Regions from separate parts of the Cronobacter sp. 153480017-3 genome, predicted to be linked through region 4. Evidence: predicted binding sites of a transcription regulator. Region 4 holds the regulator's gene; each other region holds the start of a gene.
The links. The regulator CRP, encoded in region 4, controls carbon source genes, mostly activating them, when cyclic AMP is high. The targets are predictions, from matches to a motif close to ATGTGANNNNNNTCACAT.
Positions count from the first base shown of each region.

Region 1 (7,903 bases), on a different contig from region 4:
ACCCAATCCGCCATGTTTCGCTCCTGTGTTAACTGATGCTTTATCTTCGCCAGCGCCGCGCATCATTTCCAGCCCGTGCGGGCCGGAAAGCTCGTTCCGACAAACGATTAAAGAATGTGTGTCTGGATCTCCGGGTCTTTGCGGTCGAGATAGTGAATCGACTGAATGCGGCGAATGGTGCGCGATTTACCGCGGATCAGCAGCGTCTCGGTGGTGGCGATATTGCCCTTGCGGGTGATGCCATCCAGCAGATCGCCTTTGGTGATGCCGGTCGCTGAGAAAATCACGTTATCGTTGTGCGCCATTTCATCCAGTTTCAGCACGTTGCCCGCCGTGATGCCCATCGCCTGACAGCGCGCCAGCTCCTGCTCGCCGATGCGGCGGTTTTCCGGCGTGTCGCCTTTCACAACGTGGCGCGCCAGCAGGCGGCCCTGCATATCGCCATCCAGCGCGCGGATCACCGCCGCCGACACCACGCCTTCCGGCGCGCCGCCGATGCCGTAAAGCACGTCCACTTCGCTGTCCGGCATACAGGTGAGAATAGACGCCGCCACGTCGCCGTCGGGAATCGCGAAAACGCGCACGCCGAGCTGCTGCATCTGCGCGATAACCGCATCGTGGCGCGGCTTGGCGAGAATAGTGACGGTGAGTTCACTAAGCGGTTTATCGAGCGCTGCGGCGATGTTCTTCAGGTTCTGCTCAAGCGGCAGGTTGAGATCGATAACGCCTTTCGCGCCAGGGCCGACAATCAGCTTTTCCATATACATATCGGGCGCGTTCAGGAAGCTGCCTTTATCGCCTACCGCCAGCACCGCCAGCGCGTTGGCCTGGCCCATCGCCGTCATGCGCGTGCCTTCGATAGGATCAACGGCAATATCAACCGCGTCGCCGTTGCCGGTGCCGACCTTCTCGCCGATATAGAGCATCGGCGCTTCATCGATTTCGCCTTCGCCAATCACAATCTGCCCGTCGATATCGACTTTATTGAGCATAATGCGCATGGCGTTAACGGCCGCGCCGTCAGCGAGGTTTTTATCGCCGCGTCCCAGCCACTTGTACCCGGCCAGCGCCGCCGCTTCGGTGACGCGTGAAAATTCGATGGCAAGTTCTCGTTTCATGACTCTTTTCCGCAAGATTAACTGCGTCGGAGTGTAGCACAGAGCGGGTAACGGCTGTTACGGAGGGCTGACCGGTGGGAGAGGGAACAGAAGCGCTACGCGGCCACCGAAGCTACTTCTGGAAGGCTTTTTTTAAGCTGATCCTTGAGAGCAATTCGGTCAGTGAAAGGACCATGGTGGAGCGCACCACCTGCTGGTAGCGCTGCTGTTGCATCTGGATAAGCTGCGGATCGCTGCTTTCAAGCGCGGGCGGCACCGGAGGCAGCGCGACGACGCAGTGCAGTTCGCCGAAGGGGCCGAGAATTTCGTCGTCGGTAAAGGCGTAGTCATTGCCGTCGTGATTGAGTTCTTCACGCAGCGCCATCAGCAGTTCGCAGTCTTCATATTCGGCGCGGCTTATCACGCCGAGCCCGTAAATCAGCTTCAGGCGCACGGAGAGATCGCCCAGCGGGCCGCTGCCGTCGAGCAACGGCTCAACGGCATATTTGACCGCGTAGTCGTCTTTACGGAACACCTGCAACACCAGAATATTGACCGCCTCGGTGAGCAACTCTACGGCTGCGATCAAAAAACTTCTTACGGTTTTGCCAGCATTCAGACGCTCAAGCACACGGTTTTCAAAGGCCTGGGTTTCTTCCATCATTGCCTGCATATCTGACACATCATCAGCGGGCGCAGACTCAGCCGCGCCCGTTATTCATTACGCTGTTGCGTTATACGCGTTTACTGCCGAAGCCACGACATCGCTGTTGGCGTCCAGACCGGAAATCTGCGCCAGCGCGGCCTGCGGGCCTTTATCGGCGATAAGCTGCGCCAGCTCCTGCGCCTGCGGATCGTCTTCGCTGCGGAAATGCATCGCGGCGGCGATGCCCAGCACCAGATTCTGATGCGGCAGGCCATATTCCAGCGTGCCCAGCAGCGGCTTAATCAGACGGTCGCCCGCGCTCAGTTTGCGCAGTGGCTGACGGCCAACGCGCTCCACATCGTCTTTCAGGTACGGGTTTTCAAAACGGCTAAGGATTTTCTCGATATACGCGGCATGTTTCGCGTCATCAAAGCCGTAGCGTTTAATCAGCACCGCGCCGCTCTCTTCCATCGCGCCGCGCACCACCAGACGAATTTTCTCATCCAGAATCGCGTCGCGAATGGTCTGATGACCGGCCTGTTTTCCGAGGTAGGCGGTTATAGCATGCCCGGTGTTCAGGGTGAAGAGCTTGCGTTCAACAAATGCCATCAGATTGTCGGTCAGCTCCATGCCTGCGATGGTCGGCAGCTCGCCTTTGAACTGGGTTTTATCGACAATCCACTCGCTGAAGGTTTCCACGGTGACTTCCAGCGGATCGTGCGCGGCGGATGCCGACGGCGGCACGATACGGTCAACGGCCGAGTCAACAAAACCGATGTGGCTTTCCACCCAGGCTTTGTCACCCTCTTCGAGCGCGTTAAAGACGTGCGTTTTCAGCTGGCTGGTGCCGCGCACCATGTTTTCACAGGCGATGATATTAAGCGGGCGCTCGTTGCCCTGCGCTTTACGCAGCACCAGACCTTTGGCAATCGCCGGAGCGATGCGCTCCAGTACCACCGGGCCAACGGCGGTCGTCACGAGATCGACCGTGGCGATAAGCGTCACGACATCCTCGCTGGTGCTGTTAACCGCATCCACGCCGGAAACGGTATCAATCTGCTCCTGCTCGCCCACCACGCGCACCTGATAGCTGTGGCGCGCGTTTAACGCGTCCAGCACCGTCTGGTTCACGTCGGCGAACGTCAGTCCGACGCCTGCGTCAGCGAGCAGTTTGCCAATAAAGCCACGACCAATATTACCTGCGCCAAAATGTAATGCTTTCATGGGAATACCTTCTTACTTAAAGCGGAACTGTATCGCCCGAGAGGACGGGGGAAAGGGTGCTGCGTGCGACCTCCCTTTCCCTTGCCCTCTCCCTGAGCGGGAGAGTCAGGGTTGCCCTGGTGGAGCACAATTATCTCAATAGCTTCTCAATGAGAAAGAGAGGGACAGTGTCCCTCTCTGCACGGTCTTACGCCACGGTTTTACCGGAAAGCAGCGCTAGGACTTCATCGACGCTGTCGGTGTGCGCCAGGCGCTCAATCACGCTTTCATCATCCAGCGCGTTGGTCAGGCTGGTGATAACCTGAATATGTTCGTTATTGCGCGCCGCGATACCAATCACCAGACGGGCGATATCGTCTTCTTCTTCACCGAAACGCACGCCCTGCGGATACTGGCAGAACACGACGCCAGTTTTCAGCACGCGATCTTTGGCTTCGACGGTGCCGTGCGGAACCGCAATAGACTCGCCGAGATAAGTCGGGGTGAGTTTTTCGCGCTCCAGCATCGCGTCCACATATTCCGGCTGCACGTAACCGCCTTTCACCAGTTGCTCGCCCGCAAAGCGAATCGCCTCTTCTTTATTCGCCGCATGACGGCCAAGAAAGACGTTTTCCGCGCCGAGCTTAAACAGGTGGCTGTCGTTCGCGTCGAAGCTGTCCTGCAGGCTGGTGCGCACTTTCTCTTCGTTCTGCGAATGACGCTGCGCGGCCACCAGACGTTCGGTCAGGCCAGCGTACAGGCCGCTGTCCAGGAAGTTGGTCAGCGAAATGTGCTGCGCGTGCGGCGCCTGGCGCATGGCGCGCTCGGTTAAATCGCGGTGGGTGATAACCAGATCCACATCGCCCGGCAGGCTGTTAATCGCGCTGTTGGTAACGGAAATATGGCTCAGGCCCGCGTCCTGCACTTTCTTACGCAGTACACCTGCGCCCATCGCGCTGGAACCCATACCGGCATCGCAGGCGACGATGATTTTACGCACGTGGCTCAGGTCGTTGCTGAGATCCGCGCTCGCTGCGGTCGCGGCACCTTTAGACTGCGCTTTCATATCCTGCATGCGACGGGTCGCAGCATCGATATCGTCTTCTTCTTTCACTTTGTTGGTTTTCAGCAGGATAGCGGCGACCACGAAGGAGACGGCCATCGCGGCGAAAATCGCCACCAGGTTTGCGAAGTACGCGCCTTTCGGCGTCATCGCCAGTACCGCCAGGATAGAGCCCGGAGACGCCGGAGAAACCAGGCCGCCGTTCAGTACGGTCAGGCAGAAGACGCCAGTCATACCGCCCAGGATAACGGCGATAATCAGACGCGGGTTCATCAGCACATACGGGAAGTAGATTTCGTGGATACCGCCCAGGAAGTGGATGATAGCCGCGCCGCCCGCAGACTGTTTGGCGCTGCCGCGTCCAAAGAACATGTACGCCAGCAGGATGCCCATACCCGGACCCGGGTTGGCTTCAATCAGGAAGAAAATAGATTTGCCGAGTTCATGCGACTGCTGAATGCCCAGCGGCGAGAAGATGCCGTGGTTGATGGCGTTGTTGAGGAACAGGATTTTCGCCGGTTCAACAAAAATCGACGCCAGCGGCAGCATGTCGTGAACCACCATAAAGTTCACGCCCGCGGCCAGTACTTTGGAGAGCACTTCGACCGCCGGGCCAATGCCGAGGAACGCCAGAATCGCGAGGATCATACCGATGATGCCCGCGGAGAAGTTGTTCACCAGCATTTCAAAGCCGGATTTGATTTTGCCGTCGACCGAGGCGTCGAATTTCTTGATGCAGAAGCCGCCGAGCGGGCCTGCGATCATCGCGCCCAGGAACATCGGGATGTCCGCGCCGACGATAACGCCCATGGTGGTAATCGCGCCCACCACGCCGCCACGCTCGCCGCCAACCAGCTTACCGCCGGTATAACCGATAAGCAGCGGCAGCAGGTAAGTGATCATCGGGCCGACCAGCTTCGCCAGCGTCTCGTTTGGCCACCATCCTGTGGGAATAAATAACGCGGTGATAATACCCCAGGCGATAAACGCGCCGATGTTAGGCATTACCATATTGCTGAGAAAGCGACCAAAGCTTTGCACTTTGATCTTGATATCGGATGACATAGAACACCCCTTCTTATGTTTACGCGCAGGCTTGCGGCCCGAGGTTTATTGTTAACGTGGCGGCAGAGGTAGCCGGACCCATGCTCTGATGACGCGAAATCTGGCACTGAATCGCGATGGTGTCCAGACAGGCACTTTAAGTGTGATCGCGATCACGCGATGTCGGGGTGATCGGGGTAAAGTTGCGTGATTTGAATCACAAAAAAGACGTGTAAAAAAAAGACAATGCGCAAAATGTCGCCATAAACGCCCCTTAAATGTGAATAAAGTCACATTTTCTTTCGGCGTGTTTGTTATTAGTTTGTGATGTTAATCACAAAATATTTCCCAGGAAAAATCCGAACAGGCGGCGTACATTTTTCACTCATGCTAACAGGGGGAGTCTGTAAGAAAGTTACAGCCAGGAATTCGCGCAAAAATGGCGTCGGCGAAACGCGTTTTAGCGCGCCGTCGCGCCTCCTTTTGGCGTATCCTGACCCATACTTACCCTTACCCTGGCGATAACGTAAAAGGACCCGGCATGAAACTTATCGGTAGTTACACCAGCCCGTTTGTACGCAAAATCTCCGTCATGTTGCTCGAAAAAGGCATCGTGTTTGAGTTCGTGAATGAATCGCCGTATGCCGAACAGAACGGCATGGCGCAGTACAACCCGCTCGGGAAAGTGCCGGCGCTGGTGACCGACGAGGGCGAAACCTGGTTTGATTCGCCCATCATCGCGCAGTATATCGAGCTGCTGGACGCGCAACCGGCGCTGGTGCCGCAAGAACCGCGCGCTGCGCTAAAAGTGCGCCAGCTGGAGGCGCTCGCCGACGGCATTATGGACGCGGCGCTGGTCTCGGTGCGCGAGCAGGCGCGCCCGCCTGAGCAGCAGTCGGAAAATGAGCTGCTGCGCCAGCGGGAGAAAATCAACCGCGGCCTCGATGCGCTGGAAGGGTATGTGGCTGACGGCACGCTGAAGGCTGAGGAACTGACGCTCGCCACCATCGCCACCGCCTGCGCCATCGGCTATCTCAATTTCCGTCGCGTGGCGCCGGGCTGGTGCGCGCAGCGTCCGCATCTGGTGAAACTGGTGGAAGCGCTCTTTGCCCGCGACAGCTTCGCGCGTACCGAGCCGCCCAGCGCCTGAGCGGGCGTGAACCGCCCTTTATTGCGCTGACCGGGCGCGGGGACTGAACTGCCCCGCGTTTCCTGCTAAATTATCGCCACGTTTTATCCAGGTTTATGCACGCCATGACGACCGATTCCCGTCTGCTTTACAGTCAGCTTCCCGCCACCGACCGCCTGCTGCGCGACAGCGCGTTCCAGCCGTTGCTGGACACCTACGGCCATACCCGCGTGGTCAACACCCTTCGCGCGATGCAGGAGGCGGCGCGGCTCGCCATTCGCGAACGCCAGGCGCTGCCCTCATGGTGCGATGACTGGGCCGCGGCGGCGGCCGGGCGGCTGGCGCGCGGTTCGCAAAGCGCGCTGCGCCCGGTCTTTAACCTTACCGGCACGGTGCTGCACACCAATCTTGGCCGCGCGTTGCAGGCGGAAGAAGCGGTTGAGGCGGTAGCCCGCGCCATGCGCTCGCCCGTGACGCTGGAGTATGACGCCGAAGGCGGCGAGCGCGGCCACCGCGACCGCGCGCTGGCGGAGCTACTCTGTGAGCTTACCGGCGCGGAAGACGCCTGTATCGTTAATAACAACGCGGCGGCGGTGTTGCTGATGCTGGCGGCGCTGGGCGCAGGCAAAGAGGTGATTGTGTCGCGCGGCGAGCTGGTGGAGATTGGCGGCGCGTTTCGTATCCCGGATGTGATGCGCCAGGCGGGCTGTCAGCTGGTGGAAGTGGGCACGACCAACCGCACCCACCTGCGCGATTATCTTGACGCTGTCGGCGAGCAGACCGCGCTGCTGATGAAAGTGCACACCAGCAATTACCAGATTGAAGGCTTTACCAAAGCCGTGGACGCCGCCGAGCTGGCGCAGGCGTCGACGCTGCCGGTGATTGTCGATCTCGGCAGCGGTTCGCTTATCGATCTCAGTCAGTATGGGCTGCCAAAAGAGCCGATGCCGCAGGAGGCGCTCGCCGCCGGGGCGAGTCTCGTGAGCTTTTCCGGCGATAAACTGCCGGGCGGGCCGCAGGCGGGGATTATCGTCGGGAAAAAAGCGCTTATCGCGGCGCTTCAGAAACACCCGCTCAAGCGCGCCCTGCGCGCCGATAAAATGACGCTGGCGGCGCTCGACGCCACATTGCGCCTTTATCTGCACCCGGAAAAACTCGCACAACGGCTGCCGACGCTGCGGCTGCTGACGCGCCAGGCGTCTGACATTAACGAACAGGCGCAGCGCCTGCGCCCGGCGCTGGAAACCCGCTACGGCGATGAATTTCAGATAGACGTAATGCCCTGCCTGTCACAGATTGGCAGCGGCTCGCTGCCGGTCGACCGGCTTCCGGGTGCTGCGCTCACCTTCACCCCGCGCGACGGGCGCGGCAGCCGCCTGGAGGCGCTCGCCGCCCGCTGGCGTCGCCTGCCGGTGCCGGTTATCGGGCGCGTGAGCGACGGGCGGTTATGGCTCGATTTACGCTGCCTTGAAGATGAGGCAGGACTGATGGAGATGTTGTTGCAATGATTATCGCCACCGCCGGGCACGTGGACCACGGCAAAACTACGCTGCTTGAGGCGCTTACCGGCATTAACGCCGACCGTCTGCCGGAAGAGAAAAAGCGCGGCATGACTATCGATCTCGGTTACGCCTACTGGCCGCAGCCGGACGGGCGCGTCATCGGCTTTATCGACGTGCCGGGCCATGAGAAATTCCTCGCTAATATGCTGGCGGGCGTGG
Region 1 covers NZ_JBSEYN010000010.1:22,554-30,456, forward strand. Annotated here, with positions in the region: gene fpr (ferredoxin--NADP(+) reductase) at 1-14, opposite strand, end outside; gene glpX (class II fructose-bisphosphatase) at 108-1,118, opposite strand; gene mtlR (mannitol operon repressor MtlR) at 1,231-1,770, opposite strand; gene mtlD (mannitol-1-phosphate 5-dehydrogenase) at 1,819-2,967, opposite strand; gene ACUW6V_RS18285 (PTS mannitol transporter subunit IICBA) at 3,155-5,074, opposite strand; gene ACUW6V_RS18290 (glutathione S-transferase) at 5,595-6,203, shown strand; gene selA (L-seryl-tRNA(Sec) selenium transferase) at 6,308-7,690, shown strand; gene selB (selenocysteine-specific translation elongation factor) at 7,687-7,903, shown strand, end outside.
Region 1: a site for CRP is predicted at 5,332-5,349, ahead of ACUW6V_RS18285 (PTS mannitol transporter subunit IICBA). Genes of this name have one in related genera too.

Region 2 (7,903 bases), on a different contig from region 4:
CTACGTGGCGGCGAACTACCCGATTAGCGAAGTGACGCTGTTCTTCAACAACCGGCTCTATCGTGGCAACCGTACCACCAAAGCCCACGCTGACGGTTTCGACGCGTTCGCTTCTCCTAATCTGCCGCCGCTGCTGGAAGCAGGCATTCATATTCGTCGCCTGAATACGCCGCCCGCGCCTCACGGCCACGGCGAGTTGCGCGTGCATACCATTACGCCGCAGCCTATCGGCGTAGTGACTATCTATCCGGGGATCTCCGCTGACGTGGTGCGTAACTTTTTACGCCAGCCAGTGCGGGCGCTGATCCTGCGCTCTTATGGCGTCGGCAACGCGCCGCAGCACGGCGATTTCCTGAAAGAGTTGCAGGAAGCGTGCTCGCGCGGGATTGTGGTGGTTAACCTGACGCAGTGTATGTCCGGTAAAGTCAACATGGGCGGCTACGCCACCGGCAACGCGCTGGCCCATGCGGGCGTTATCAGCGGCTTCGACATGACCGTCGAGGCGACGCTCACCAAACTGCACTATCTGTTAAGCCAGGGGCTGGAGCCGCAGGCGATTCGCGAAGCGATGATGCGTAACCTGCGCGGCGAGCTGACCCCGGACGATTAAAAGGAGCACGGTATGAATTCACACGCCCTGCTGCTGGTGGATCTGCAAAATGATTTTTGCGCCGGCGGCGCGCTGGCGGTCGCGGAAGGCGACAGCACGGTGGATATCGCGAACGCGATGATTGAATGGTGTAAGAGCCGCGGCGAGCCGGTGGTGGCAAGCCAGGACTGGCACCCGGCGAATCACGGCAGCTTTGCTTCTGTTCAGCACGCCGAGCCGTTCACGCAAGGCACGCTCGACGGCCTGCCGCAAACCTGGTGGCCCGATCACTGCATTCAGGAGAGCGACGGCGCGGCGCTCCATCCGCTGCTGAACCAGAAGGCCATTGAGCAGCGCTTTTACAAAGGCGAAAACCCGGCGATTGACAGCTACAGCGCGTTTTTCGATAACGGACACCGCCAGAAAACCGCGCTTGACGCCTGGCTTCGCGAGCATGGCGTAAGCGAGTTGATCGTCATGGGACTTGCCACCGACTACTGCGTCAAATACACGGTGCTTGACGCGCTAAGGCTGGGGTATACGGTGAACGTGATTACCGACGGCTGCCGCGGCGTTAACCTGACGCCGCAGGCCAGTATGCTGGCGTTTCAGGAGATGGCGGCGAGTGGCGCCACGCTCTATACGCTTGACGACTGGCGCGAAACGCAGGCATAAACCGCTTCAGTCATCCGTTGCTTTATAAAAAAAGGCCGCTTTGCAATCCGCGGCCTTTTTTTTACTTCAGCACCCTTCAGCTCATTCAGGCTTGAGCGTGGCGATAGGCTGCTGATTGATACCGAACTCCGCCTTCAGCTGCTGCTTGCTTTTCATCACCAGCTGGCCGTCCGTGCCGATCGTCATATGCTGCGGATTGGTGTTGTGGCGCATCTGCCAGAGCATCACCAGTTGCAGGCTGTTTTCTTTCTGCTCGGGCGTCAGCGCCACGCCGTCGGGCCATTTTCCGAGTTCTACGGCGGTCGCGAGACGCTCGTAAACCTCCGGCGTCATGCTGCTAATCAGGTCTTCCAGGTTCATAAAAATGCGCTCCAGTGGAATAATTTGCTGAATCGATTCTTCAGCCTTTGATTTGCTCGCCGTTATCGTCATCGGTGAAGCTCAGCGACGCCGAATTGACGCAGTAGCGTTCGCCGGTCGGTTGCGGGCCATCCGGGAACACGTGTCCCAGGTGCGCATCACAGTTGCCGCAGCGGATTTCAATGCGCTGCATGCCGTGCGAGTAATCGTTAAGGTAACGGATCGAGTCCTCGCTTACCGGCTCGTAAAAACTCGGCCAGCCGCAGCCCGAATCATACTTAGTTTCAGAGTTAAACAGCGGCGCATCGCACACCAGACAGTGGTAGACGCCATCACGCTTGTTATGCAGCAGACGCCCGGTATACGGCGGTTCCGTGCCGTGATTCTGGGTGACGTAAAACTGCATTTCCGTCAGGGTGTTTTTCAGGTCGTCCTGGGAGTTTTGATTGGCCATAAGGTGACATCTCGGGGAGGTTTAAGCAGTTACATTACCTGCATTATTCTAACAAAACATTAACAGTAACGCGTACACTTTTGGTCTAAACTTAGCACTGAAAATGCAGCTGACAAGCAAATGTGATTAACATCACACTTTTGTTTTCGACGCCCTTTTAAATTCCTCTCGGTGTCCCCATATGGACCTGAGCCCAAAAGGAAGAGTGAGGTGAGTCAGTCGTGCAAAGCTTGTCCACAGGATTGATTTGTCGCAATGATTGACACGATTCCGCTTGACGCTGCGTAAGGTTTTTGTAATTTTACAGCCAACCTTTTATTCACTAACAAATAGCTGGTGGAATATATGACTATCAAAGTAGGTATCAACGGTTTTGGCCGTATCGGTCGCATTGTTTTCCGTGCTGCTCAGAAACGTTCTGACATCGAGATCGTTGCAATCAACGACCTGTTAGACGCTGACTACATGGCCTACATGCTGAAGTATGACTCTACTCACGGTCGTTTCGACGGTACCGTTGAAGTTAAAGACGGTCATCTGATCGTTAACGGTAAAAAAATCCGCGTTACCGCTGAAAAAGACCCGGCTAACCTGAAGTGGGACGAAGTGGGCGTGGACGTGGTTGCTGAAGCAACCGGTATCTTCCTGACCGACGAAACCGCACGTAAACACATCACCGCTGGCGCGAAAAAAGTTGTTCTGACTGGCCCGTCCAAAGACAACACCCCGATGTTCGTTCGTGGCGCTAACTTTGATAAATATGCAGGCCAGGACATCGTGTCCAACGCTTCCTGCACCACCAACTGCCTGGCACCGCTGGCGAAAGTTATCAACGACAACTTCGGCATCATTGAAGGTCTGATGACCACCGTTCACGCGACCACCGCGACTCAGAAAACCGTTGACGGCCCGTCTCACAAAGACTGGCGCGGCGGCCGTGGCGCGGCTCAGAACATCATCCCGTCCTCTACCGGCGCAGCTAAAGCTGTAGGTAAAGTGCTGCCGGAACTGAACGGCAAACTGACTGGTATGGCGTTCCGCGTTCCGACCCCGAACGTATCCGTTGTTGACCTGACCGTTCGTCTGGAAAAAGCAGCGACCTACGAGCAGATCAAAGACGCTATCAAGAAAGCCGCTGAAGGTGAAATGAAAGGCGTTCTGGGTTACACCGAAGATGACGTGGTTTCCACCGACTTCAACGGCGAAGTATGCACTTCCGTGTTCGATGCTAAAGCAGGTATCGCACTGAACGACAACTTCGTGAAACTGGTTTCCTGGTACGACAACGAAACCGGCTACTCCAACAAAGTACTGGACCTGATCGCTCACATCTCCAAATAAGTGAGATGAGATTCTGATCTTAAGGGCGACTTCGGTCGCCCTTTTTATTTGGATTTAAGACAGAGGATTGCCAGAAATGATCAATACGCTTTTTGCCCTGCCGGTGTCAGAGCAGTTAACGCCTTACCTCTCCCGTCGTCAGCATGACGAGCTGGATATCATCGTTATCGACCACCCGCAGGTTCGCGCCGCCGTGGCGCTGCAGGGCGCGCACCTGCTGTGCTGGAAACCGGCTGGCGAAGAAGAGGTGTTATGGCTGAGCGCCAACACGCCGTTTAAAAAAGGCGTCGCGCTGCGCGGCGGCGTGCCGATCTGCTGGCCGTGGTTTGGCCCGTCGGCGCAAAAAGATCTGCCCTCGCACGGTTTCGCCCGCAATCTGCCGTGGAACTTAAGCGCCCATAATGAAGACGACAACGGCGTGGTGCTGACGTTTGAACTGCACGCAAGCGACGCAAGCCGTAAACTCTGGCCGCACGATTTCACGCTCTATGCGCGCTATAAGCTCGGCAAAACCTGCGAAATGGAGCTGGAAGCGCACGGCGAATTCGAAACCACCTCCGCGCTGCACTCCTATTTCAACGTCGGCGACATCGCGGAAGTCAAAGTGAGCGGGCTTGGCGAGGCCTATCTCGACAAAGTGAATGGCGGCGAGGAAGGCAAACTCAACGGCGGCGTGCAGACATTCCCGGACCGTACCGATCGCGTTTACCTGAACCCGGAAGGGTGCAGCCTGATCCATGACGGTGCGCTTAACCGCACCATTGAAGTGGTGCATCACCACAACAGCAACGTGGTGGGCTGGAACCCGGGCCCGGCGCTCTCGGTCAGCATGGGCGATATGCCGGATGACGGTTATAAGACGTTCGTTTGCGTGGAAACCGCCTGCGTAACCACGCCGCAGCAGACGCGTGAAGATAAACCTTCGCGCCTCTCCCAGACGCTGCGCGTTATCAAAAAAGCCTGATAACCCATGGCCTCGCGATGAGCGGGGCCATTTTTTACGCCCTTCCCTGTTTCCCATCAACCTGCGCCATAAAAAAGGGCACCCGAAGGCGCCCCAGTAGATAGCGTTACGAATCAGAACGTGTAAGTCACGCCGGTAGACAGCAGCGCAGACCAGGAACGGTCTACCATCGGGCTGTCTTTCGCTTCGTCGCTAAGATGGGTGTAACGGCCGCTGCCGTAAACGCTCCAGCTGTCAGAGAGACGATAAGTGGCGGTCAGCTCGGCATACGGCGCCCAGCCATCGTCAGCGTCATAGCGGTTAAGCCCGCTGCGGCGCGATTCTTTGCCGCTCACGCCATAGTAGTAATCGTTCTGGTTTTCACTGCTCCACTCAACACCGATGCCCGGCGTCAGGGTCAGACCGCCGTTGGTGTAGCGATAGAGCCACGCGAGATCCCACACGATACCGTTGCTGTTATCCAGCGTATCAGCGGCAAGCGACGTGCGCAGGAAACCATACTGCGTATTATGCACGTAAGAGAGGCCCGCCATCAGCGTTGCTTTGCGCTCATCCAGACGGCGCAGCGCGCGGCTGTCGCTGTCGCCCGGCTTAAAGTGCAGCGGCGAATAGTACGCCATAATGGAAAGCTTATCGGCGGTGTCATTCCACAGGTAGTATCCCGCACCCAGACCGCGCACCCAGAAATTATCGCCTTCATAGTTGATAACCGGCAGCGGGTAAACATCGCGGTCGTACTGTTTATAAGGATTGACTACCCATCCTGCACCCGCGCCAACTGACAGTTTTCCTTCTGCATGCGCAAAGGTAGCGGCTGAAGCCATAACGGCACTCAGTGCCAGAAATTTGAATGTGCTCACAATCCATCAAGTCCTTTAGTCAAATGATCGGCTCGCGAAGTTTAACCGCCCCTGCGCTTCACCCCAAATTTTTTCGCACTTCTTTACATCATTGGATCGCGCAGCCTCGCATTTTCGCGTGACAGGCGGCTTGCAATTTTATGACCTGACGGTGAATTCACGCCATAAATGTAAATCCGCCAGCAGAAACAACGGGATGAGTGCTTGATAAATCACTGAATCCCTCAAACGGCGGCATGCAAGATTTTCAAATGCCATCTACGCTTAAAATTAAGAAGGTGCATTACCCTGACCGCAGTAGCACAGTGCAACGCGCAAAAAAATGCTTAAGTTGGCATTAGGGTTGCTGTACTCAGAATACGTCTTCCGGGAGCCTCCACTATTCATATGAACGGCTCTTAAACCTGTGCTAAAAAACGAAAGGACGGCATGCCATGAATATATTCGATCACTATCGCCAGCGCTATGAAGCTGCCAAGGACGAAGAGTTCACACTGCAGGAATTTCTTACCGTTTGCCGGCAGGATCGCAGTGCATATGCAAATGCGGCGGAACGGCTATTGATGGCCATCGGTGAGCCAGTGATGGTGGATACTGCCCAGGAGCCACGGCTCTCCCGTCTCTTTTCGAACCGGGTGGTCGCCCGGTATCCGGCGTTTGAAGAGTTTTATGGCATGGAAGAGGCCATTGAGCAGATTGTGTCGTACCTGAAACACGCGGCGCAGGGTCTGGAAGAGAAAAAACAGATCCTCTATCTGCTGGGCCCGGTGGGCGGCGGTAAATCGTCGCTTGCCGAGCGTCTGAAATCGCTGATGCAGCGCGTACCCATTTATGTGCTGAGCGCCAACGGCGAGCGCAGCCCGGTCAACGATCACCCGCTGTGCCTCTTCAACCCGCAGGAAGACGCGCAAATTCTGGAAAAAGAGTACAACGTTCCGCGCCGCTATCTCGGTACCATTATGTCGCCGTGGGCCGCGAAGCGCCTGCATGAGTTTGGCGGTGACATCACCAAATTCCGCGTCGTCAAAGTCTGGCCGTCGATTCTTGAGCAAATCGCTATCGCGAAAACCGAGCCGGGCGATGAAAACAACCAGGATATCTCCGCGCTGGTGGGTAAAGTGGATATCCGTAAGCTTGAGCATCACGCGCAAAACGATCCGGACGCCTACGGTTACTCCGGCGCGCTCTGCCGCGCCAACCAGGGCGTGATGGAATTCGTCGAGATGTTTAAAGCGCCGATTAAAGTGCTGCACCCGCTGCTGACGGCGACCCAGGAAGGCAACTACAACGGGACAGAAGGCATCTCCGCCCTGCCCTTTAACGGCATCATTCTGGCGCACTCCAACGAATCGGAATGGGTCACTTTCAGAAATAACAAAAACAACGAGGCGTTCCTGGACCGTGTCTATATCGTCAAGGTGCCTTACTGCCTGCGTATTTCGGAAGAGATCAAAATCTACGAAAAACTGCTTAACCACAGCGAGCTGTCGCATGCCCCCTGCGCGCCCGGTACGCTCGAAACGCTGGCCCGTTTCTCGATCCTCTCGCGCCTGAAAGAGCCGGAAAACTCCAGTATTTACTCAAAAATGCGCGTTTACGACGGCGAAAGCCTCAAGGACACCGACCCGAAAGCGAAGTCTTATCAGGAGTATCGCGACTACGCGGGCGTAGATGAAGGCATGAACGGGCTCTCCACCCGCTTCGCGTTCAAAATCCTCTCGCGCGTCTTTAACTTCGACCATACCGAAGTGGCGGCGAACCCGGTGCATCTTTTTTATGTGCTGGAGCAGCAGATTGAACGCGAACAGTTCCCGCAGGAGCAGGCCGAACGCTATCTCGAATTCCTGAAAGGCTATCTGATCCCGAAATACGCTGAATTTATCGGTAAAGAGATCCAGACGGCGTATCTGGAGTCCTACTCCGAATATGGCCAGAACATCTTTGACCGCTACGTCACCTATGCGGATTTCTGGATCCAGGATCAGGAGTACCGCGACCCGGATACCGGTCAGCTGTTTGATCGCGAATCGCTCAACGCGGAACTGGAGAAAATCGAGAAACCGGCGGGCATCAGCAACCCGAAAGATTTCCGCAATGAAATCGTCAACTTCGTGCTGCGCGCCCGAGCCAACAATAATGGCCGCAATCCGAACTGGACCAGCTATGAGAAGCTGCGCACGGTTATCGAGAAGAAAATGTTCTCGAACACCGAGGAGCTGCTGCCGGTTATCTCCTTTAACGCCAAAACGTCCACTGATGAGCAGAAGAAACACGACGATTTTGTCGATCGCATGATGGAAAAAGGCTATACCCGCAAACAGGTGCGTCTGCTTTGCGAATGGTATCTGCGCGTGCGTAAATCGTCCTGATAAATCGCCCGGCGGTGCTCGCGCCGCCCGGGCCTACAACGAAGCGAACCGTACGCCGGAGCGCACCGCGCATCCGGCGATACGAGTTCGGCATAAAGTTGGCAATGCAGTACGGGGGGCATATGACCTGGTTCATAGACCGACGTCTCAACGGCAAAAACAAGAGCACGGTAAACCGCCAGCGCTTCTTGCGTCGTTATAAAGCACAGATTAAGCAGTCGATCTCCGAGGCGATTAACAAGCGTTCGGTGACCGATGTCCAGAGTGGTGAATCCGTCTCCATTCCGAATG
Region 2 covers NZ_JBSEYN010000002.1:599,122-607,024, reverse strand. Annotated here, with positions in the region: gene ansA (asparaginase) at 1-610, shown strand, start outside; gene pncA (bifunctional nicotinamidase/pyrazinamidase) at 623-1,264, shown strand; gene ACUW6V_RS07300 (YeaC family protein) at 1,346-1,624, opposite strand; gene msrB (peptide-methionine (R)-S-oxide reductase MsrB) at 1,665-2,078, opposite strand; gene gapA (glyceraldehyde-3-phosphate dehydrogenase) at 2,424-3,419, shown strand; gene ACUW6V_RS07285 (D-hexose-6-phosphate mutarotase) at 3,496-4,383, shown strand; gene ACUW6V_RS07280 (MipA/OmpV family protein) at 4,497-5,207, opposite strand; gene yeaG (protein kinase YeaG) at 5,678-7,612, shown strand; gene ACUW6V_RS07270 (YeaH/YhbH family protein) at 7,735-7,903, shown strand, end outside.
Region 2: a site for CRP is predicted at 2,199-2,216, ahead of msrB (peptide-methionine (R)-S-oxide reductase MsrB). Genes of this name have one in related genera too.

Region 3 (7,903 bases), on a different contig from region 4:
CGTACCGAACCGCCGCCATCTACCAGTAAAACGCGTCCGCGGCCATTTTCTTCGAGCAGCTCATACAGCAACCCGTTGTCCTCGAAACATTTCACCGTGATGATTTGCCCGCCAAAAGAAGAGCGACCGCCGAAGTTGGAGAACAGAGGCTCCACAACGTTGACCTCTTCCTGGTAGATGTCACAAAGCTCAGAAGTATCGTATTTCATAGGTTTAACGTTCAGTTGCTGCAAGAACTGTCAGTATATCGCTTAACGCGCGCTGTTGGCAAAATCATCAATTGTTAATTGATGCGGGTCAGTTAACGCAGCTGCTGGCTGACGATAAGCCCGATGATAAACAGCAGATTCACCAGCAGCGCCGCTTTCACGGTGCGCTCAAGCATTGGGCGCATCGCCGCAGGCTCGGTTTCGCGCAGCACAAAATGCGCCTGACGTGCCAGCAACGGGCTAGCGAGCAGGAACAGCCAGCCCCAGAGACTGTGCAGCCACAGCAGATTAAACACGGCGAGACAGACCAGCGCGCCCGCCAGCAGTGCCACGTGGTAACGGCGGGCGACGACGGGGCCGAGGCGCACCGCCAGCGTGTTTTTGCCGTTGCGGCGGTCACTGTCGATATCGCGCAGGTTGTTGATATTAAGCACTGCCGCGGCCAGCAGTCCGCAGGCGGTCGCAGGCAGCCAGACCGGCGTAATCAGCGTATGAGCCTGGAGATACCAGCTGCCGAGCACGCTCAGCCAGCCGAAGAAAATCAGCACAGAGACATCGCCAAGCCCCATATAACCGTAAGGGCGCGTACCGACGGTATAGGTAATGGCGGCGAGGATAGAGAGCGCGCCAAGCGCCAGAAAGCCGAGCACATCGGCCAGGCTGTGACAGGCGACATAGACCAGCGCCAGCCCGGACACGCAAATCAGCGCCACGGTGAGCTGAATGGCGCGCTTCATCTGCGGTGCGGTAATCGCGCCTTTCTGCATGCCGCGCAGCGGGCCGAGGCGGTCCGGCTGGTCGCTGCCTTTGACGGCGTCGCCATAATCGTTGGCCAGGTTGGAGAGAATTTGCAGCAGCCCGGCGGTCAGCAGCGCCAGCAGCGTAATCACGGGATCGAAATAGCCCTGCCAGCCGGCGAGCGCGCTGCCGACCAGAATGGCGGAAAACGCCAGCGGCAGCGTGCGTGGCCGCAGGCTTTCAAGCCAGGCCTGAGTGCGATTTACTGCGTGTGTCGATGTATTCATAAGCGGATCTGAGCCAATAAAAATGAGGGCTTGCCTGCCTGACGAAGCTGCGGATGGCTGGCGTCATCTGAATAACCCGGCGCAAACGCCGGGAACAGACTGACCGCCTTACCGCACCTCACATCGGCGGGCAAAAGCCCTCACCAAAAGTGATGAAAATGCGTTGAGCGCGATTATAAGATAAAACGGCTCAGATCTTCATCTGCGACCAGCGCATCCAGGTGTTTGCTCACATAATCCGCGTCGATAGTAATCGTCTGGCCGCCCAGATCGCTCGCGTCATAGGAGATATCTTCCATCAGACGCTCAAGCACCGTATGCAGACGGCGCGCGCCGATGTTTTCCGTGGTTTCGTTCACCTGCCACGCCGCCTGCGCGATGCGCTTAATGCCGTCGTCGGTGAATTCGATATGCACGCCTTCGGTTTCCATCAGCGCTTTGTACTGCACGGTGACAGAAGCGTTCGGCTCGGTCAGAATGCGTTCGAAATCTTCCGCGGTTAGCGCCTGCAGCTCAACGCGGATCGGCAGACGGCCCTGGAGTTCCGGGATCAGATCGGACGGGCTCGCCACCTGGAACGCGCCGGAGGCGATAAACAGGATGTGGTCGGTTTTCACCATGCCGTGTTTGGTAGAGACGGTGCAGCCTTCCACCAGCGGCAGCAGGTCGCGCTGTACACCTTCGCGGGAAACGTCCGGGCCGGAGACATTGCCGCGCTTACAGATTTTATCGATCTCATCGATAAACACGATGCCGTGCTGCTCAACGGCTTCGATAGCCTGCTCTTTCAGCTCCTCCGGGTTCACCAGTTTGGCGGCTTCTTCTTCCACCAGCAGTTTCATCGCATCTTTGATTTTCAGCTTGCGCGGTTTTTGCTTCTGGCCGCCCAGGTTCTGAAACATAGACTGCAACTGGCTGGTCATCTCTTCCATGCCCGGAGGCGCCATGATTTCAACGCCCATCGGCGCTGCGGCGAGATTGATTTCAATCTCTTTGTCGTCGAGCTCGCCTTCACGCAGTTTTTTACGGAACGCCTGACGCGCGGCGGACGGCTCCTGCTGCTGCTCCGGCTGGCCCCAGTTGTTTTTAGCCGGCGGGATAAGCACGTCGAGAATGCGCTCTTCGGCCATCTCTTCGGCGCGGTAGCGGTTTTTCTCGATCGACTGCATGCGCACCATTTTGATGGCGGAATCGGTCAGATCGCGGATGATGGAATCCACTTCTTTACCGACATAGCCCACTTCGGTAAATTTCGTCGCTTCCACTTTGATGAACGGCGCGTTGGCGAGTTTCGCCAGGCGACGGGCGATTTCGGTTTTACCGACGCCGGTCGGGCCAATCATCAGGATGTTTTTCGGGGTCACTTCATGACGCAGCTCTTCGTTCAGCTGCATACGGCGCCAGCGGTTACGCAGCGCGATAGCGACAGAACGCTTCGCCGCGTCCTGGCCGATAATGTGTTTGTCGAGTTCGCTGACAATCTCGCGTGGGGTCATTTCAGACATGTGAGGTCCTTACGCTTTGGAGTTCAATTCTTCGATAGTGAGGAAGTGGTTGGTGTAGATGCAGATATCGCCTGCAATCCCCAGCGACTTCTCGACGATGTCACGAGCGCCAAGCTCGGTGTTTTCCAGCAGCGCGCGTGCCGCAGCCTGCGCGTAAGGCCCGCCGGAGCCAATGGCGATAAGATCGTTTTCCGGCTGCACGACGTCACCGTTGCCGGTAATAATCAGCGAGGCGTTTTCGTCGGCTACCGCCAGCAGCGCTTCGAGGCGGCGCAGCATCCGGTCGGTACGCCAGTCTTTCGCCAGTTCCACGGCGGCTTTCACCAGATGGCCCTGGTGCATTTCGAGTTTACGTTCGAAGAGTTCGAAGAGGGTAAAGGCGTCGGCGGTGCCGCCCGCGAAGCCCGCGATAACTTTATCGTTATACAGACGGCGGACTTTTTTCACGTTGCCTTTCATTACGGTGTTGCCCAGGGTGGCCTGGCCGTCGCCACCGATCACTACCTGGCCGTTGCGGCGCACACTTACTATTGTTGTCACGAGCAAACCCCTTATTGCATAAGCTGAAGACAGCGCCCTGCGGGTGATGCAGGGCAGAATGCAATTATAGATGGGGGATGTTTCGGGGGTTTCAACCCCCGGAGGCGAGACGAATGCAGTTTGAGTGACCCGCCATCTTCAGGCGGTTGAGCGTGCCGTCGGCGTTGTCTTTGCCTTTGATAGGGCCAATGACCACGCGGTTCCAGCCATTGTTGGACGTAATGCGCGAGTCGAATCCTTCAAACGCCAGCTGCGCGCGCACGGTTTCGGCCTGCTCGGTGCCTTTAAACGAACCGCACTGCACCATCCAGCGGCGCTCGTCTTTCTTCTCGGCGGGCTTCGCGGCTTCCGCCTCGCGCGTTACCGGCGCGGTTTGCGCGGGCTTGCTCTGGGCGGTTTCACGCTGCGTGGTATGCGGCGGCGTCTGGAGCAGATCCTGATACGGCGCGTTGGTTGTCTGCTGCTGGCGCGGCGGTTGAGCAGGCTGCGTGGTGGTACGCGCGGGCTGCTGCGTCTGCACGGTGCGGGTCTGCGGCTGCTGATATCGCGTTTCTGTGCGCGGGGCTTCCGTGCGCGGCGTTTCCACACGTGGCGCGGTGCGTACCGGCTGCTGTGCGGTGTTATTCCACTGCTGCATCTGCTGCTGTTGCTGAAGCTGCTTCTGGCGTTGCAGCGTTTGCTGACGCTGCGCCGGGGTCTGTTCGTTCCACGGCACTTCGCTAAGCTGCGTCGGCTGACGGCGCATATCCGCCTGCATCTGGTCGAGCAACTGACGCTGTTCGTCGGTCAGTTGATCCTGATTCATGATTTCACCACCGGCGGAAGGTTCGGTCGGCTTCAGCACGCCTGGCTGGCGGCTTTCCAGCTCTTTGATATAGCGCCAGCGCTCTTCGGGCTTGGGCGGCAGACCGTTGCCGGTGACTTTATGGCCCGGCAGGGTTTCCGACTCTTCTTTTTTATGATGCGTAATAAAGTACAGACCGCCAATAAAGGCGACCAGCGCCGCCGCTGCGATAGCGACCATCGCCGGTGAAACAGCAGGCAGGTTACGTTGCTTTTTGCGGGTGTTGGTTTTCTTGCGCCGCGCGGGCGTCGGCTGTCCGCGGCGTACATAATCTCGTTGTGCCACTATCGTTTCGCTGTATCCATTCGTTAACAGCCCGCCATGTTACTTAAGGGACGGGCCTTTGACCAGATAAGGAGTCTTAAAGGCGGTTAATTTCGCGGCTTCGGCGCGCGCGTGGTGCCGCGTAGCACCAGTTCGCAGTCCAGCAGACGCGAGCCGCTGCTGACGGTGTGCCCGTTGAGCTGGCTGAGCAACAGCAGCATCGCCTCCCGACCAATATCAAAACGCGGCTGCGCCACGGTGGTGAGCGGCGGATCGCAAAACTCGGCTAACGCAATGTTATCAAAGCCAATAATGGAGAGATCGTCAGGCACGCGAAAGCCGCGGCGTTTCGCCATCGACAGCGCGCCGAGCGCCATCACGTCGCTGTGGCAGAAAATCGCCGTCGGCGGTTGCGGCAGGCTTAGCAACTGTTCCAGCGCATTCGCGCCCGCTTCATAGGTGAAATCGCCGCGGGCGATATAGTGCGGGTCTACCGTCATACCGCTGCGGCGCAGCGCCTGAACGTAGCCCTGCAGACGGTAATGGCACAGCGGCATCTCTTCCGGCCCGGCGATACAGGCGATGCGCTGATGCCCCAGTTCATGCAAATAATTGACGGCGTTGAAGGCGGCGGTGAGGTTGTCGATATGCACCGTCGGCAGCTCCAGTTCCGGCGCGAATTCGTTCGCCATGACCATGGGCGGCAGATTGCGCTGCTCTTCTTTGCTGGCGTCGAACGGCAGACGCGAGCCGAGCAGCAGCATGCCATCTATCTGTTTGGTGATAATGAGGTCGATGAAGGTTTTTTCCTGCTGGTTCTGGTGCGCGCAGTCGCCAATCAGCACCAGATAGCCCTGTTCCGCCGCAGTAACTTCAATGCCGCGAATGATTTCGCTGAAAAACGGATCGCAGATGTCCGGGACAATCACCAGAATGGTGCGCGATTCGTTGCGCTTCAGGTTGCGGTTGAGCGAACCGGGCAGATACCCCACGTCAATGGCGGCCTGCTCCACGCGGTTGCGGGTGGCCTGTGAGACTTTCTCGGGGTTCATTAACGCACGGGATACCGTCGCCGTTGAGACCCTGGCGCGAACGGCGACATCTTTCATGGTTGCGGCGGCAACCTGCTTTCTGGACTTCACTTCATCTCCTCGTAGCGGTCCGCGGGCGCAGACTCGTCCTGTAATCTGACACGCCTCACATTCTTATCAGATATTAGGCGTGTCGGTTACAAAAATTACATCCGAGATGTGACGGATATTAAATTTTACGATCCGTTTCGCAGAAGCGGGGCGCGGTTCAGCCTTCGGTCGGGTCGACGTCGAGCGTCCACTTCACTTTACGCGCGGCGGGCAGCGTACCTATCAGCGGCAGGCTGCCGGAGACAATACGCTGGAGCTGCAAACGCGACGGGTGTTGCAGCAGCAACTGCCAGCGATAGCGTCCGCCGCGTTTGGGCTGCAGCGCAGGCACCGGGCCGAGCAGCCAGAGTTTCTGATCCGCAAGCGGGCTTGCCTGGAGCAGATTGCGCAGTTGCTGGAGAAACGCGGGAGCGTCCTGGTTATGGTGATCTTCCGCGCGGATCAAAATATGGCTGCTGTAGGGCGGAAGCGAGACGCTGCCGCGCTCCGCGAGCGCCTGATCGGCAAAGGCGTCATAACCCTGATGCAGCAGCGTCTGCAATAAAGGATGTTCCGGGTGGTGCGTCTGGAGAACCACTTCGCCCTGTTTCCCTGCGCGCCCGGCGCGGCCCGCCACCTGCGTGTAGAGCTGGGCGAAACGCTCCGCCGAGCGGAAATCGGCGCAGAACAGCGCGCCGTCGACATCCAGCAGCGCCACCAGCGTGACATCCGGGAAGTGATGGCCTTTGGCGAGCATCTGGGTGCCGATAAGAATACGCGCGCCGCCACGGTGAACTTCCGCCAGTTGCTCTTCAAGCGCGCCTTTGCGGCTGGTGGTGTCGCGGTCGATACGCGACAGCGGCACGCCGGGGAACAGCGGCGCCAGGCTCTGTTCCAGCTGTTCGGTGCCAAGCCCTACCGGCACCAGATGCGTGGAACCACACTGCGGGCACTGGCGCGGCACGGGGCGCTGGCTGTCACAGTGGTGGCAGCGCAGCTGATGCTGTGACTGATGCAGCGTGTAGTAGTGATCGCAGCGGGGGCATTCGGCTATCCAGCCACAGTCGTGGCAGAGCAGCGCGGGCGCGAAGCCACGGCGGTTAAGAAACAGAATGACCTGATTATCCGCCTGCAAATGCTGGCGCATCCGGGCGACCAGCGCAGGCGCAAGGCCCGCCTGTAACGGCTGGCCTTTCAGATCCAGCACGTGCTGCTGCGCCGGGCGCGCGTTGCCCGCCCGGTGCGTCAGCTTCAGCACGCGGTATTTACGCTGGCGCACGTTGTGCAGCGTTTCGAGGGCGGGCGTCGCGGAGCCTAAGATAATCGGGATCTGCTCGCTGTGCGCCCGGTAGACTGCCAGATCGCGCGCGTGATAGCGCCAGCCTTCCTGCTGTTTATAAGAGCTGTCGTGCTCTTCATCGATAACAATCACGCCGAGATTTTTAAAGGGCGTGAACAGCGCCGAGCGCGTGCCGATGACAATCGCCGCCTCGCCGCTTTTGGCTTTCAGCCAGGCCGCCAGCCGTTCGCTGTCGTTCAGCGCGGAGTGCAGCACTTCGACGGGCGCGTTGAAACGCTCGCGAAAGCGGGCGATGGTCTGGGGTGTCAGGCCGATTTCCGGCACCAGCACCAGCGCCTGTTTGCCCTGCGCGAGCGTGTTTTCGAGCACGCTTAAATAGACTTCGGTTTTGCCGGAGCCGGTCACGCCCGCCAGCAGCCAGGCGCAGAAGTTATCGGCTTCGCCGCGAATGGCACCCACCGCCGTCGCCTGCTCGGTGTTAAGCCGCAGCCTGTCGCCGGATACCGAAAACTGACCGCGCCAGTCGGCGACCGGCGGCAGCTCGCTGCCCAGTTCGCACAGCCCTTTGGCGCGCAGCGCCTGCAGCGCGGCGTCATTAAACGCCATCTGCGCCACTTCATGCCGCCAGAGTCTGCCCTGGCGCAGCGCCGCCAGCGCCTGCTGCTGCTTTGGCGAACGCTTCAGGCTGTTGAGATCGACCGCCTGGCCCTCTTCGGTGGCGAACCAGTACCAGAGCGGCGCATGGCTTGCGGGTTTGCCCTGGCGCAACAGTACCGGCAGCGCGTGGAACAGCACTTCGCCAATCGGGTGATGATAATAATCGGCCGCCCACAGCAGCATACGCCAGAGCACAGGCGGGTAGAGCGATTCGCTGTCCAGCACCTCCACCACGCTTTTCAGCTCATCAAGCGGTAGCTCGCTCTCATTGCCTACCGCCACGACCACACCGACGCGCTGCTGACGACCGAACGGCACGCGCACGCGACAGCCTGCCGCCGCCGTCATGGCATCGGGCAGCAGATAGTCAAAGGTGCGGGCAAGCGGAACGGGCAGAGCGACGCGGGCGACAGGCATGAAGGCATCCGGGCTGATAAA
Region 3 covers NZ_JBSEYN010000010.1:68,119-76,021, forward strand. Annotated here, with positions in the region: gene rraA (ribonuclease E activity regulator RraA) at 1-209, opposite strand, end outside; gene menA (1,4-dihydroxy-2-naphthoate polyprenyltransferase) at 302-1,234, opposite strand; gene hslU (HslU--HslV peptidase ATPase subunit) at 1,408-2,739, opposite strand; gene hslV (ATP-dependent protease subunit HslV) at 2,749-3,279, opposite strand; gene ftsN (cell division protein FtsN) at 3,371-4,408, opposite strand; gene cytR (DNA-binding transcriptional regulator CytR) at 4,495-5,529, opposite strand; gene priA (primosomal protein N') at 5,687-7,882, opposite strand.
Region 3: a site for CRP is predicted at 5,573-5,590, ahead of cytR (DNA-binding transcriptional regulator CytR). Genes of this name have one in related genera too.

Region 4 (7,903 bases):
TGCGGTTTCTGGCGGCAGCGCGGTTTGCTCGCGCGCCATCGTCGTTATCGCGTTGATGTGCTCGACAATAAACTGGCTGTGCGTCACCCACAGGCGCATATCCTCCAGATAACGGCTGTTAAAGCCGGGCTCCTGCATAGCCTGATTGAGCGAGTTATAGAGCGCGTTATGCGCCTGGTTGACCTGCATACGCTGCCAGGCGAGCGGGCCGGGTTGCGGGTCGCCGCTCAGGATCAGGCGCAGCGCCTCCTGGTCTGCCTCCAGCGCGTCATGCGCGTTCTGGCGCAGCAGGCCGCTTTGCCACTGGGGCCAGAGCCAGACCATGCCGCCGAACGCGATAAGACAGCCGGACAGGGTGTCTATCAGGCGCGCCACGATGTACTGCTCGCCGTTGAGCGTCAGGATTTGCAGCGAATAGACCGCCGTGACGGTAAAGCCAATCATCGCCCAGCCGTAGTGTCGCCGGATTATCAGATAACTGATTAACGTCACTAGCAGCATGCCGAGCAGGGTATAGCCCTGCGGCACTTTCAGGTGCAGCGTGATGCCCGCGATAATCAGCCCCGCCAGCGTGCCGCCCGCCCGGTGCAGGATACGCACGCGCGTCGCGCCATAGCCGTTTTGGGTGACGAACAGCACCGTCATCAGGATCCAGTACGGCTTCGGCAACTGGAAGGCGCTCCCTAACAACCCCGCCGCCGCCAGCATCACGCCCAGACGCGCGGCGGTGCGCAGCGCGGCGGATTTCAGCGACAAATAGCTTTTCAGCGCCCGCAGCAGCGGCAGGCGGCGCTTACCGCTGTCCATCAGGTCACGGGCGTAGAGCGGGCGCTGGGTGCGCAGCACGCGTGCGATGCGGCTGAAATGGTATTCGCAGAACTGGCCAACCGGGTTATCCGGGTGCTGGCGGGCGATTTTCGCCAGCGCCTCGACCTGCTTATCCATCGAGAAGCGGTGCGAATAGCGGTGGTAGAGAATGTCGTCAGAGAGCGTGCGCAGCCGCGTGGCGACGGTCTGCGCCGTCCAGCGCAACACCGCTTCGGCGTGGCTGCGCTCCACCAGTTTTTGCACTTCGCCGGGCTGATGCAGCGACACCGAGATGTGCTCCTGGAGATCCAGCGCCACCTGAAACGTGCGCAGCAGGCGCTTGTAACCGTTCTGCTTAGTGGCGGAAAGCATCTGCAACTGCTGATAGCACTGGCTTATTTGATCCACCACTTTTTGCTGATGCACCAGCAGCGGCGGCAGCGCCTGTTCCGGCTCGGTGTGGCGCGTCAGCAGGCTGTATTTGGCTTCGCAGTAGTCGGCGAGGCTTTTATAAATCAGGCTTAACGATTCACGCAGCGGCTGCTCGCGCCACAGCCAGAACCAGAAACCGTTAAACGCGCCATACCAGAGCGTGCCGAGCACATAGAGCAGCATAGGCTGCCAGATGGGCATATTGCCGGCGAGGCTTAACGTAAAGATGGCCGCGATGAGCGAGGCGGGCAACAGACGCGCATGCAGCGGGCTGATTTCCGCCGTCACGCCAAGCAGCAGCGCCAGCATCAGCAGAATGAGCGGCAGCGGCACAGACTGCAGCAGCAACAGCTGCACCGCCAGACTGCTCAGCGCAAACAGCGATGCGCCGATGATCAAGCGTTTAAAAAAGCGTTTGTGCGGGGTATCGAGACCGGCAATGTTGCAGCAGGCGGGAACGAGCGAGAACAGCAACCCTTGTTGAAGATGGCCCAGCATCAACCCGACCGCCACCGGCAGGCTTAAGATGAGCGTTTGCCGTAAAGCGTAATTAATTTCAGGGTGATAGATAAGACGACGCCACATAGGGGAGAAGTATAGATACAAAAACGGCGTGTTACCGAAGCGACACGCCGTTTTTTGCTTTTTTAGCGGGTTCCGTAAACCACGATGGTTTTGCCGTGGGCGGATATCAAGTTTTGATCTTCGAGCATTTTCAGAATGCGGCCAACGGTTTCGCGGGAGCAGCCGACGATCTGGCCGATTTCCTGACGCGTGATTTTGATCTGCATCCCGTCCGGATGGGTCATCGCGTCCGGCTGTTTCGCCAGATTCAGCAGGGTCTGCGCGATGCGGCCAGTCACGTCGAGGAAGGCGAGGTTGCCCACTTTCTCAGAGGTAACTTGCAGGCGGCGAGCCATCTGCGAGGAGAGACGCATCAGAATATCCGGGTTAACCTGGATCAGCTGACGGAATTTTTTGTAGGAGATTTCAGCCACTTCACAGGCAGTTTTAGCGCGAACCCAGGCGCTGCGTTCCTGACCTTCCTCGAACAAACCCAGTTCGCCGATGAAGTCACCCTGATTCAGGTACGAGAGGATCATCTCCTTGCCCTCTTCATCTTTGATCAGCACTGCCACTGAGCCTTTAACGATGTAATACAGCGTCTCCGCTTTTTCACCCTGGTGAATCAGCGTGCTCTTAGATGGATACTTATGAATGTGGCAATGTGACAAGAACCATTCAAGAGTCGGGTCTGTTTGCGGTTTGCCAAGCACCATGCGCGGTTATCCTCTGTTTTAAACTGGCTCCAAAGACAGGGCGCGTAACCCCTGTCTGGCTTTGCATTCATCATCTTCCCGAGTCCTGGGAAGTTGGCTGTCCGTGGACGTCGCAGCCGATAAATTATCTTCTCCTCTGCATACATGCGTAACATCAATGTATCGCCGCTGCATCCAGACTGTTTTAGCATAGCTTTTCTCAGGTGTCTCCTGTTGTCTCGTTTCAGCTTGACGCAGGTCGCCCTTCCATTGCCTCTGACGTCGCGCGCGCGTAATCTGTCAGAAAAATGAATAGCCTGGAGTGATTAACATGCATGCACGAGTGAAATGGGTGGAAGGGTTAACCTTCCTGGGCGAGTCCGCCTCCGGGCATCAGATCCTGATGGACGGCAACTCTGGCGACAAAGCGCCGAGCCCGATGGAAATGGTTTTGATGGCCGCAGGTGGCTGCAGCGCGATTGATGTTGTCTCTATTCTGCAAAAAGGTCGTCACGACGTGACCGACTGCGAAGTGAAGCTGACGTCAGAGCGTCGCGAAGAAGCGCCGCGTCTGTTTACGCATATCAATCTGCATTTTGTGGTGACGGGCAAAGCCCTGAAAGACGCGGCAGTGTCGCGCGCGGTGGATCTGTCGGCAGAGAAGTATTGCTCAGTGGCGCTGATGCTCGGCAAAGGGGTCAATATCACCCATTCGTATGAAGTGATTGAAGCGTCATGAGATGACGGACGGCCCGGCAGGCGCAGCGCCACCGGGCATCGCCGTCACGCTATCTGTTTTCCTTCCATCAGCCGCTGCACCAGCGGCAGCATAATAAGCTCCATCGCGAGCCCCATCTTCCCGCCCGGCACCACCAGCGTATTGATATGTGAGATAAACGAGCCCTGCAGCATCGCCAAAAGCCACGGATAATCGATGTTATCCAGATTGCGGAAGTGAATGACCACGAAGCTTTCATCAAGCGACGGAATGCCTTTCGCGGCGAACGGATTGGAGGTGTCCACCGTCGGCACGCGCTGGAAGTTAATATGGGTGCGTGAGAACTGCGGCGTGATGTAGTTAATGTAATCTTCCATCGAGCGCACCACGGAATCCATCACCGCCTCGCGCGAGTGGCCGCGCTCGCTGGTATCGCGGATGAGCTTCTGTATCCACTCCAGGTTGACGATAGGCACCACGCCCACCAGCAGATCGACATGCTTCGCCACGTCATGCTGCGGCGTCACCACGCCACCGTGCAGCCCTTCGTAAAACAGCACGTCCGTCGGCTCCGGCAGCGGCTGCCACGGCGTAAACGTGCCGGGCACCTGATTCCACGGCACCGCTTCGTCATAGGTGTGCAGATATTTACGCGACTGTCCTTTGCCGGTCAGCCCGTACTCCACAAAGGTTTGCTCCAGCAGGCCGAAATCGTTCGCCTCCGGGCCGAAGTAACTGATATGGCGGCCAAGATCGCGCGCTTTGCGAATAGCCATGTCCATTTCCGGGCGCGTGTAGCGGTGAAAGCTGTCGCCTTCCACTTCGGCGGCACGGAGATTCAGCTGGGCGAAAATTTTACGAAACGCGAGGCTGGTGGTGGTGGTTCCCGCGCCGCTGGAGCCTGTGACGGCGATAACCGGATGTTTGGCAGACATAGCGAGACAACTCCCTGAAGCGGCGGGGCAAGGCTCCGCCTGGCAACGTTAACCGCGAAACTGCGAACGCGGCATGATATTGACCGTTTCGTGCAGCTCAGACCACACCAGAACGGCTTCGCCACTTTGCAACTGACGCCGCACGTCGGCGACCTTTTGCTCAAGCGAGCGTTCATGTTCACCATAATCGGTGCCTTCGCGCAAGACGAAGGCTTCAATCAGGCGCTCCAGGGTGTCGGGCGCGATCTCTTGCCAGGGAATGATCATTTATCGGTCCAGATAAGACGTTAACCAGTCAGGAATGCGCTGTTCCAGCCACATTTTGGGCTGACGCAGCGTGCCGCCGACAAAGCCCACGTGACCGCCATGCTCTGTCAGTTGATATTCAATATTAGCAGGCAGCGTGGTGGTGTCGGGGATCACGTGATGATCCATAAACGGGTCGTCTTTGGCGTGGATAATCAGCGTCGGACGGGTGATGCTGGCGAGGCGCGGCATCGCGCTGCACTGGCGATAGTAATCGACGGCATCGCTAAAGCCGTGAATTTTCGACGTGATCAAATCATCGAAATCGCGGATGCGGCGCAGGCGCTTAAGCTGGGCGAGTTCAATCGGCAGCGTGCCGGGCCAGGCCTTCAGCTTGCGGGTGGCGTTGGCTTTCAGCAGGTTCAGCAGATAGAACTGATAAAAGCGTGAAAAGCCTTTTTCCATATGGTTGCAGCAGTGTTCGAGCATAAACGGCGCGGACACAATCACGCCTGCCGTCAGCGGGAAGCTGGCGTCAATCTCCGCCATCAGGCAGCCGAGCATATTGCCGCCGAGCGAATAGCCCACCGCCGCTGTCGGCACGGTGCCGTAGCGCTCATCCAGCCAGCGCAGGAAAAAGGTGCCGTCTTCGGTTTCGCCCGAATGATAGATGCGCCCCAGTTTGTTTGGCACGCCGCTACAGCCGCGAAAGTGCATCACCATGCCGAGCCAGCCGCGCGCTTTCGCCGCATGGATAAGGCCGTGGGCGTAAGGGCTGTGCAGGCTGCCTTCCAGACCGTGAAACACCACCAGACGCGGTTTATGACGCGCCTGGTCAGGGTTTTCGCTAAACGCCAGGTCGACAAAATCGCCGTCCGGCAGATCCAGACGCTGCCAGTGCGGCTCAAACTGCAAACGGCGGCGCAGCACGCGCGGCAGCATGGTTTGCAGGTGTGGATTGCTGACTCCCGGCATTGGCTGAAAGTGTGAGGAATCGGTGTTCAGTGCAGGAAGTTCTGCGGGAGTAATGTCGGCCATAGCTGATGTCTTTTATTAGTTCGCTAATTACTATACCGGTTGTGATTCATTTTGTTGATGCTTTGGTGCGGATCACTCGGCCAGTAAATTGCGCGAGAACAGGTGAATATCAGCATCCGGCTTACGTCGCCAGAGCCTGGCCTTACGCGCGCCGGTGGCGACGCTCTCGCCGGTCTCTTCAAACATGCCGGACGCCTCAAAGCGCCGGATCAGGCTTTTACGCTGGATGGGCTGGCCGAGAATAATCTCCGTCGCCTCCTGAAGCTGGCTCAGTGTAAAACACTCCGGCAGACAGTAGACCGGCAGGAGCGAATACATTGTTTTCTGGCGCAGGCGGCGCAGGGCGGCCTCGATAATCGTCTGGTGATCGAACGCCAGCTCGATAGCGTCAAGCTCCGCCACCGGCACCCACTGCGCATCGCTGACGGAGGCGATATGCGGCTGACAGTCGACCCAGGCGATAAGCGCAAACCAGGCGGTGGTGAGGCTCCAGCCGCGCGGGTCACGCTCCGGGCCGGAAAACGTCTCCAGTTGCTCAAGCCATGACGGGCGCACGCCGGTTTTCTCGGTGAGCTTACGCAGCGCCGTCGCGTGGGTGGAATCATCTTTCTGCATATCGATAAACCCGCCGGGCAGCGCCCAGCGGCCCTGCTGCGGCTGACGGGCGCGCTGTACCAGCAGCACGCAGAGCGCCTGATCGTGCAGGGTGAACAGCACGCTGTCGACGGTCACCAGCGGGGAAGGGAACCGCGCAGGGTCATAAGTTTCCAGATATTCCGCTTCAGTGGTCATGCACCGCTCCGTTTAATTGTCTCAGAGACAAGTTTATCAGCCCTGAACGCCGGGACAAAGCAAACCTGTAATGTTTTAATTTTCAGCAACATGCTATTTTTTAGCCAGTGCGGCGAAAATTTCGCTTGCTTATTAGTGTCTCTTGGACAATATTAAATGTGTCGCAAGGACATAAACTAATTAACCGGGGGCGAAAATGATGCAGCCGCAACTGATGGTAGACGGACAAGAGATTGCAACACAGACCGGGCGTTTTCCTGACGGCGCCGTGTGGGCGAAAGTGACCGGCGAACTGCCGCGCGTCGCCTCGCTGATGCGTATTCGCGCCGCCGCCATGAAAACGATGGACGATTTCATGCTGCTGGCGCAGCTTACCGACGCGGTGCGCCAGCACTGTGACGTGCGCTTCAGCCATCTGGAACTGCCGTGGCTGCCGTATGCCCGCCAGGACAGGCACATGCAGCCGGGTGACAGCTTCGCGCTGAAAGTCTTCGCCCGCCAGCTGAACACCCTCGGTTTCGACAAAGTGATCGTACTCGACCCGCACAGCGAAGCCGCTGCCGCCGCGATTGAAAATCTGGTGGCTATCCCGCAGGAGCGTTGCCTGTTACAAAGCAAGACGCTGGAGCGTGCCCTGAAGGCCGGCGAGTTAATGCTGGTGGCACCCGATGCCGGGGCGCTTAAAAAAATCCATGCCGTCGCGCAGGCGGCGGGCGTTCATGAATTTGCCATTCTGACCAAACAGCGCAACGTCGTGACCGGCGAGCTGACCGGTTTTCGCCTGGTGGACGGTGACGTGAAAGGCAAAGCGGTGCTGATTGTGGACGATCTCTGCGATGCGGGCGGCACGTTTATCGGCTCAGCCCTGGTGCTGCGTGACGCCGGGGCAAGCAGCGTCAGTCTCTACGTCACCCACGGCGTGTTTTCTAAAGGCGTCGAAAACCTGCTGAATAACGGCATTGATAAGCTGTATACGACCACCTCCTTCGCGCCCGCTGAACTGGCGCAGGAACGGGTAGAAATGATTGATATCAATACAATTTATAACGCGTAAGGAGAAGGGCGATGAACATGAATCCGATTCTGGCTATTGATGGCTACAAAGTGTCGCACCGCGAGCAGTACCCGGCAGGCACCACTAAAGTCTATTCCAACTTTACGCCGCGCAGCGACCGTCATTTCCACTCTCCTGTCGCGGACGGTAAACTGGTGTTCTTCGGCCTGCAGGGATTCCTGCAATGGTTCCTGGTCGATCTGTTTAACGAGCAGTTCTTCGCGCGCCCTGAGGCGGAAGTGGTAGGCGAGTATCAGGCGGTAATGGACAGCTATATCGGCAAGGGCGCTGTCAGCGCGGATCACATTCGCGCGCTGCATCAGCTTGGTTATCTGCCGCTGCATATCAAAGCGCTGGATGAAGGCAGCAAAGTGGCGATGAAAGTGCCGGTGCTGACCATTACCAATACCCTTCCGGAATTCTTCTGGCTGGTGAACTACCTGGAAACCGTGCTCTCGGCGGAGCTGTGGAAATCCTCCACTAACGCCACTATCGCGCATCACTACCGGACTATCTGCGAGCGCTGGGCAGAGAAAACCTGCTCTGACGTAAGCCACCTCGATTTTCAGTGCCACGATTTCTCGTTTCGCGGCATGTCCGGCCTTCAGGACACCGCGCAGGC
Region 4 covers NZ_JBSEYN010000004.1:42,788-50,690, reverse strand. Annotated here, with positions in the region: gene ACUW6V_RS11035 (YccS/YhfK family putative transporter) at 1-1,824, opposite strand, end outside; gene crp (cAMP-activated global transcriptional regulator CRP) at 1,887-2,519, opposite strand; gene ACUW6V_RS11025 (OsmC family protein) at 2,830-3,237, shown strand; gene ACUW6V_RS11020 (phosphoribulokinase) at 3,282-4,151, opposite strand; gene ACUW6V_RS11015 (YheU family protein) at 4,200-4,418, opposite strand; gene ACUW6V_RS11010 (hydrolase) at 4,419-5,435, opposite strand; gene ACUW6V_RS11005 (NUDIX hydrolase) at 5,508-6,227, opposite strand; gene prs (ribose-phosphate diphosphokinase) at 6,424-7,281, shown strand; gene ACUW6V_RS10995 (nicotinate phosphoribosyltransferase) at 7,293-7,903, shown strand, end outside.